DNA from 2 places in the Thalassobaculum sp. OXR-137 genome. Region 1 is predicted to be linked to the other one. Evidence: predicted binding sites of a transcription regulator. Region 1 holds the regulator's gene; the other holds the start of a gene.
What was found. Region 1 encodes PhoB, which activates phosphate uptake and scavenging genes when phosphate is short. Its sites were predicted from a motif close to TNTCATAAAACTGTCA; they were not measured.

Region 1 (3,406 bases):
GTTCCAGAAGCCGAATCCGTTTCCGAAGTCGATCTACGACAACATCGCCTACGGCCCGCGGATCCACGGCATCGCCCACGGCAAGGCGGAACTGGACGAGATCGTTCAGAAGAGCCTGGAGCGTGCCGGTCTCTGGAAAGAGGTCAGCGACCGCCTGGACCAGCCGGGAACCGGTCTGTCCGGCGGCCAGCAGCAGCGCCTGTGCATCGCCCGGGCGATCGCGGTGAATCCGGAAGTGATCCTGATGGACGAGCCGTGCTCGGCCCTCGACCCGATCGCCACGGCCCGCATCGAGGAGCTGATCGACGAGCTGCGGGAGAACTTCACCATCGTCATCGTGACCCACTCGATGCAGCAGGCCGCCCGCGTGTCCCAGCGCACCGCGTTCTTCCACCTGGGCGACCTGGTGGAGGTCGGAGAGACCGAGGCGATCTTCACCAACCCCGTCGACAGCCGGACCCAAGGGTACATCACCGGACGTTTCGGATAGGCTCGAAGGCTAATCCGCGGCCCGATCGGCGGCCGCGGCACGTCACCCGTTACCGGAGGTCTGAACCATGTCCGACAGCCACATCGTATCCTCGTTCGACGAGGAACTGGACGGCTTGCGGTCGGCAATTTCCCGCATGGGCGGGCTCGTCGAAGCCCAGTTGTCAAACGCCATCCAGGCGATCGCCAAACGCGACGACGCGCTGGCCGCCCAGTGCGTCGAGGCCGACAAGGCGATCGACGATCTGGAGGATCAGGTCGAGGCGCTGACCCTGCGGATGCTGGCCCTGCGCCAGCCCGTCGCCCACGACCTGCGCCAGATCCTGTCGGCGCTGAAGATCTCCCACGACCTGGAGCGCATGGGCGACTACGCCACCAACGTGGCCAAGCGGGCCTCGGCCCTGTCGCAGCTTCCGGAGGTCGGGCCGATCAACGGCATCGCCCGCATGGGCCGGCTGACCCACCGGGTGATCACCGACGTGCTGGACGCCTATACCCAGCGCGACGTGGAGCGCGCGATGGTCGCCTGGCAGCGCGACGAAGAGATCGACCAGATGTACACCAGCCTCTTTCGGGAGCTGCTGACGTACATGATGGAGGATCCGCGCAACATCACCGCCTGCGCGCATCTGCTCTTCGTGGCCAAGAACATCGAGCGGATCGGCGACCACGCCACCAACATCGCCGAAACCGTCTATTTCGAGGAGACCGGCCGCCGCCTGGAAGGCAATCGGCCGAAGGGGGACAACAGCAGCTTCGCCGTCGTCAAGCCGGAGGAGCTTTCCGATGGATCGTCCGAGTAAAGAGTGACCGACCCCATGAAACCACTGATCCTGATCGTCGAGGATGAAGCGCCGATCGTCACCCTGCTGCGCTACAACCTGGAACGCGAAGGCTTCCGCGTCATCGACGCGGGGGACGGCGAGGAGGCCATGCTGGTCGCCGCGGAACGCCGCCCCGACCTGATCCTGCTGGACTGGATGCTGCCCCTGCTCTCGGGCATCGAGGCCTGCAGGCGGCTGCGCCGGGCACCGGACCTGAAGAACATCCCGATCATCATGCTCACCGCCCGCGGCGAGGAAGGCGATCGGATCCGGGGCCTGAATTCCGGGGCCGACGACTACATCACCAAGCCGTTCAGTCCGGCCGAGCTGATCGCCCGGGTCCGCGCGGTGATGCGCCGGGCGCGCCCCTCCACCGAGGACGAGATCCTGCGCTTCGCCGACCTGACCATGGATCTGGCGGCGCACCGGGTGAAGCGCAGCGAGCGCGACATCCATCTCGGCCCCACCGAGTTCCGCCTGCTGCGCCATTTCCTGGAGCATCCGGGCCGGGTGTTCTCGCGCGAGCAGCTGCTCGACACGGTCTGGGGTCCGGACGTCTATGTCGAGCCGCGCACGGTGGACGTCCATATCCGCCGGCTGCGCAAGGCGCTGAACAGCGAGAACGACGACGACGTGATCCGCACGGTGCGCTCCGCCGGCTACGCACTGGACGCCAACGCCGCCGCCTGATCCGGCACCATCCGTCGCCGCGCCGCCTGCCCGGCGCTATTACCTATGGGCAAGCCGCGGCGACTCAGATACCTGATCGGTATGGCGGCTGAACGCACCTCCTGGACCGACGGCATCCGGGTCTATCTCGACCGCCGGATGCTCATCATCCTGATCTTCGGCTTCGCCTCGGGCCTGCCGGCGCCGCTGGTGTATTCCAACCTGTCGATCTGGCTGACCGATGCCGGGTTCTCGCGCTCCAGCGTCGGCCTGTTCAGCCTCGCCACCACCGCCTACGCGATCAACTTCCTGTGGGCGCCGCTGGTCGACCGGCTGCGCCTGCCGGGCCTGACCGACCGGCTGGGCCGGCGGCGGGGATGGGCGCTGCTGACCCAGCTCCTGCTGATCGCCGCCATCGTCTTTCTCGGCCTGACCGATCCGACATCCGACGTCTCGATGGTGGCGCTGGCCTGCGTCTTCGTCGCCTTCGTCTCCGCCACCCAGGACATCGTCATCGACGCCTACCGGGTGGACATCCTGAAGCCCGACGAGTTCGGTGCCGGATCCGCGGTCGCGATCTGGGGCTGGCATCTGGGCGGCACCCTGGTTGGCGGGGCCGGCGGGCTGTATCTGGCCGCCAGCCTGGGCTGGAACGCGACCTACCTGATCCTGGCCTGCACCCTGCTGATCGCCGTCGCCGCGACCCTCATGGCGCCCGAACCGGAGCGCCGCGACCCCCTGCCGAGGGCCGAACCGGATGCCGGGACGTCGGCGCTCGGCCGCGCCTGGATCTGGCTGCGAGAGGCGGTGTTCGACCCGCTCGCCGACTTCGCGACCCGGGACTGGTGGCTGCTGATCCTGGTCTTCATCTTCGTCTTCAAGTTCGGCGACGCCCTGCTCGGCCGGATGTCCGGCGTGTTCTACCGGGAGCTGGGCTTCGAGCTGACCCAGATCGCCGACGTGACCAAGGTCTTCGGACTGGCCGCCGTCTGCCTCGGGGTCTTCGCCGGCGGCGTGCTGGTCCGCGTGGCAGGCGTGTTCCGCGCGCTGTTGGTGGGCGGCCTGGCCGCCGCCGCAACCAACCTCGCCTACGCCTATCTGGCCGGAGCCGGACAGGACATGGAGGTTTTCGCCCTGGCGGTGGTCGCCGACAACTTCACCGGCGGTCTGGCGACCGTGGCCTTCGTCGCCTATCTGGCCGGGCTCTGCAACACCGCCTTCTCGGCGACCCAATATGCGCTGCTGAACTCCCTGGGGAACCTGGCGCGGATCTGGTTCGCGTCCTCCGCCGGAATGATCGTCGACAGTCTGGGCGGCGATTGGGCCCTGTTCTTCACCATCACCGCCGGTCTCGCCCTGCTGGGCCTGCCGCTGCTGCTGGTGCTGATGTGGGTGATGCCCGATCCGGGAACGGCCGCATCCCA
Region 2 (3,406 bases), 2.1 Mb from region 1:
GACAGCAGCGGGAAGATGATCGTCCAGAACCGCTTGAACGGACCGGCGCCGTCGATCGCCGCCGCCTCGATCAGCGAGCGCGGGATCGCCTGCAGGCCGGCGAGGAAAAACAGGAAATTGTAGCTGATCTGCTTCCACGAGGCGGCGATGACCACCAGGATCATCGCATCGCCGCCGTCGAGATAGTGGTTCCAGTCATAGCCCAGGCCGCGCAGCAGATAGGCATTGATGCCGACCACCGGGTTGAACATGAAGAACCAGAGCACGCCGGCCACGGCCGGGGCGACGGCATAGGGCCAGATCAGCAGCGTCTTGTAGGCGGTCGCCCCCTTGATCGTGCGGTCGGCCATCACCGCCAGCAGCAGGGCCAGCGACATCGAGGCGAAGGCGACGGAGAAGCTGAAGACCACCGTGTTCACGAACGCGTCGAGATACAGCGGGTCGGAGAACAGGGCCTCGAAATTCTCGAACCAGACGAATTCCGTCGACAGGCCGAAGGCGTCCTCCACCAGCAGGGACTGGTACAGGGCCTGCACCGCCGGCCAGATGAAGAAGATCAGTGTCACCGCGAGCTGTGGCAGCAGCAGCAGGTAGGGCAGCCACAGGTTCCGGAACGTCACCCGCTTGATCAAATCTCACCCCCGAGGCGTAAGGCGAGGCCGGCACGCGCGGCGCCGGCCCCCCGTTGTGTTCAGGCACGCCGAGGCGTGCGGCCAGGACCGACGGTCAGTCGTTGGCCTTCTCGAACTTGCGGAGCAGCGCGTTGCCACGTTCCACCGCGGTGTCCATGGCCTCCTTGGCGGTCTTCTGACCGGCCCAGAGCGCTTCCATCTCCTCGTTGATCACGTCGCGGACCTGCACGAAGTTGCCGAAGCGGATGCCCTTGGAGTTCGGGGTCGGCGTGTTCAGGCTGAGCTGCTTGATCGCCGTGTCGGTGCCCGGGTTCTTGTCGTAGAAGCCCTGCTTCTTGGACAGCTCGTAGGCGGCCGTGGTGATCGGCACGTAGCCGGTCTCCTGGTGCCAGCGGGCCTGCACCTCCGGCGAAGAGATGTAGTTGAAGAACTCCGCCACGCCCTTGTACTCGGCCGCCGGCTTGCCCTGCAGCACCCACAGGGTGGCGCCGCCGATGATCGAGTTCTGCGCCTTGTCGGCCACGTCGGTGTTCAGCGGCAGCATGGTCTGGTCGAAGGTGAACTTGGCCTGCTGAACCATCGAGCCGTAATAGGCCGAGGAGTTCATCCACATGCCGCATTCGCCGTTGGTGAACATCGGCAGGCTCTCGCCGCGCCGGCCGCCGTACTGGAACAGCTTCTTCTCGCTGCTGTCGGCGATCTTCTGCAGGGTGTTCACGACGTTGTCGTTATTGAACACGAACTCGGTGTCGAGACCGGCGAAGCCGTTCTCCTTGGTGCCCATCGGGATGTTGTGCCAGGCCGAGAAGTTCTCGACCATCACCCAGGACTGCCAGCCGAAGCTGAAGCCGCACTTCATGCCGCTGTCGACCAGCTTCTGCGAGGCGTCGAACACCTCGGTCCAGGTCGACGGCACCTCGGTCACGCCGGCCTTTTCCAGCGCGTCCTTGTTGTACCACATGACCGGCGTGGAGCTGTTGAACGGCAGGGACAGCAGCTTGTTGTCCGGCGTGGTGTAGTAGCTGACCACGGCCGGCAGGTAGTCGTCCTGATTGAACGGCGTGTTGGTGTCTTCCATCAGCTTGTAGACCGGATAGACGGCGCCTTCGGCCGCCATCATCGTCGCCGTGCCGACCTCGAACACCTGCACGATGTGCGGCTGCTGCTTGGCGCGGAACGCCGCGATGGCCGCCGTCATGGTCTCGGTGTAGGTGCCCTTGTAGACCGGCACCACCTTGAACTCGGACTGCGAGGCGTTGTAGCCCTCGGCCATCTCGTTCACGAGCTCGCCGTTGCGGCCGCCCATGGCGTGCCACCACTGGATTTCGGTGGCGGCGATCGCCTCGCTCGCCATGGACAGCGCGAAGGCGCCCGCCATGCCGGCGATGATCATCTTGGAGTTGAACATGCTCTTCCCCCGGGTGAGGTTGCTTTTCATTGGCGACATAGCCAATGCCGAGCTGGCGGGACGGGGGTCGCGAAAGCGGTGGGGCCCCGGATGCACAGCAGGAACTCGGCACGCCGCAGGCATATCTTAGAGACAATTACGGCAACATGACACTTTCATGACCATCCGGTTACGTGCTTGCCAGATAACGGATAATCGCCACTGAATGACGAAGGCCGATCCCAGAGAAGGAACAATCCCATGCGCCGCTCCCTCGCCCTTGTGACCGTCCTCGCCGGCCTGTCGGCGGCCCCCGCGCTCGCCATCGACATTCACGGACACCGCGGCGCGCGCGGCCTGCTGCCGGAGAACACCCTGCCCGCCTTCCGCGAGGCGATCGCGCTGGGCGTCGACATTCTGGAGCTGGATACCGGGATGACCTCCGACGGGGTGGTGGTCGTGCTGCACGACACCGGCCTGTCGCCCGACCTCACCCGGATCGGCGGCGCCTGGATCGACGCGCCGATGCTGGTGCGGGCCATGACCCATGCCGAGCTGCAGGGTGCCGATGTCGGCCGGATCCGGCCGGGCAGCAAGACGGCGGAGCGCTTCCCCGACCAGACCCCGGTGGACGGCACGCCGGTGCCGACTCTGGCCGAGGTGCTGAGCCTGGCGACGGCGGAAGGCGCGCCCGGGCTGCGCTTCAACATCGAGACCAAGCTGTCCCCCCTCAAGCCGGACGACACCGCGGACCCGGAGACCTTCGCCAAGGCGGTGGTCGCCGTGATCCGCGACGCCGGGGTGGCGGATCGGGCGATCGTCCAGAGCTTCGACTGGCGCACCCTGGCGGTGGTCAAACGCATCGCGCCGGAGATCCGGACCTCCTACCTGACGGCGGAGCGCAACTGGCTGAACAACGTGCAGGCCGGACGGCCGGGCGCCTCGCCCTGGCTGGGCGGGCTCGACATCGACGATGTCGGCGGCTCGGTGCCCCGCGCCATCGCCTCGCTGAAGGGCGATATCTGGTCCCCCTATTACCGCGACGTCACCGCCGAGGAGGTGAAGGAGGCGCAGGCGCTGGGGATCGAGGTGCATGTCTGGACGGTGAACGACGCCGCCCAGATGAAGGAGTTGGCGGAGATGGGCGTGGACGGCATCATCACCGACTATCCGAACGTCGCCATCGACGCGGTGCGCCGCGGACAGTGACCGGCCGGCGCGCGCAAAGGAGGACGCCATGACCCTGGACGAGTTCCGCCGATCCCTGGACGCCCCGGCCCCGCCCGCCGGGTTGAGCCCGGCCCTACTCGGGTTGTGGCACCAGGGCAAGGGCGACTGGGAAGCGGCGCACGAGACGGTGCAGGCCGATGACGGCGCCGACGCCGCC

Region 2: a site for PhoB is predicted at 2,188-2,203, ahead of ugpB (sn-glycerol-3-phosphate ABC transporter substrate-binding protein UgpB). Genes of this name have one in related genera too.

What each region holds. Positions count from the first base shown of each region.
Region 1 is NZ_CP139715.1:1,120,187-1,123,592, reverse strand. It holds gene pstB (phosphate ABC transporter ATP-binding protein PstB) at 1-490, shown strand, start outside; gene phoU (phosphate signaling complex protein PhoU) at 558-1,292, shown strand; gene phoB (phosphate regulon transcriptional regulator PhoB) at 1,308-2,003, shown strand; gene T8K17_RS05300 (AmpG family muropeptide MFS transporter) at 2,085-3,406, shown strand, end outside.
Region 2 is NZ_CP139715.1:3,189,971-3,193,376, reverse strand. It holds gene ugpA (sn-glycerol-3-phosphate ABC transporter permease UgpA) at 1-632, opposite strand, end outside; gene ugpB (sn-glycerol-3-phosphate ABC transporter substrate-binding protein UgpB) at 727-2,040, opposite strand; gene T8K17_RS15045 (glycerophosphodiester phosphodiesterase) at 2,281-3,228, shown strand; gene T8K17_RS15040 (hypothetical protein) at 3,257-3,406, shown strand, end outside.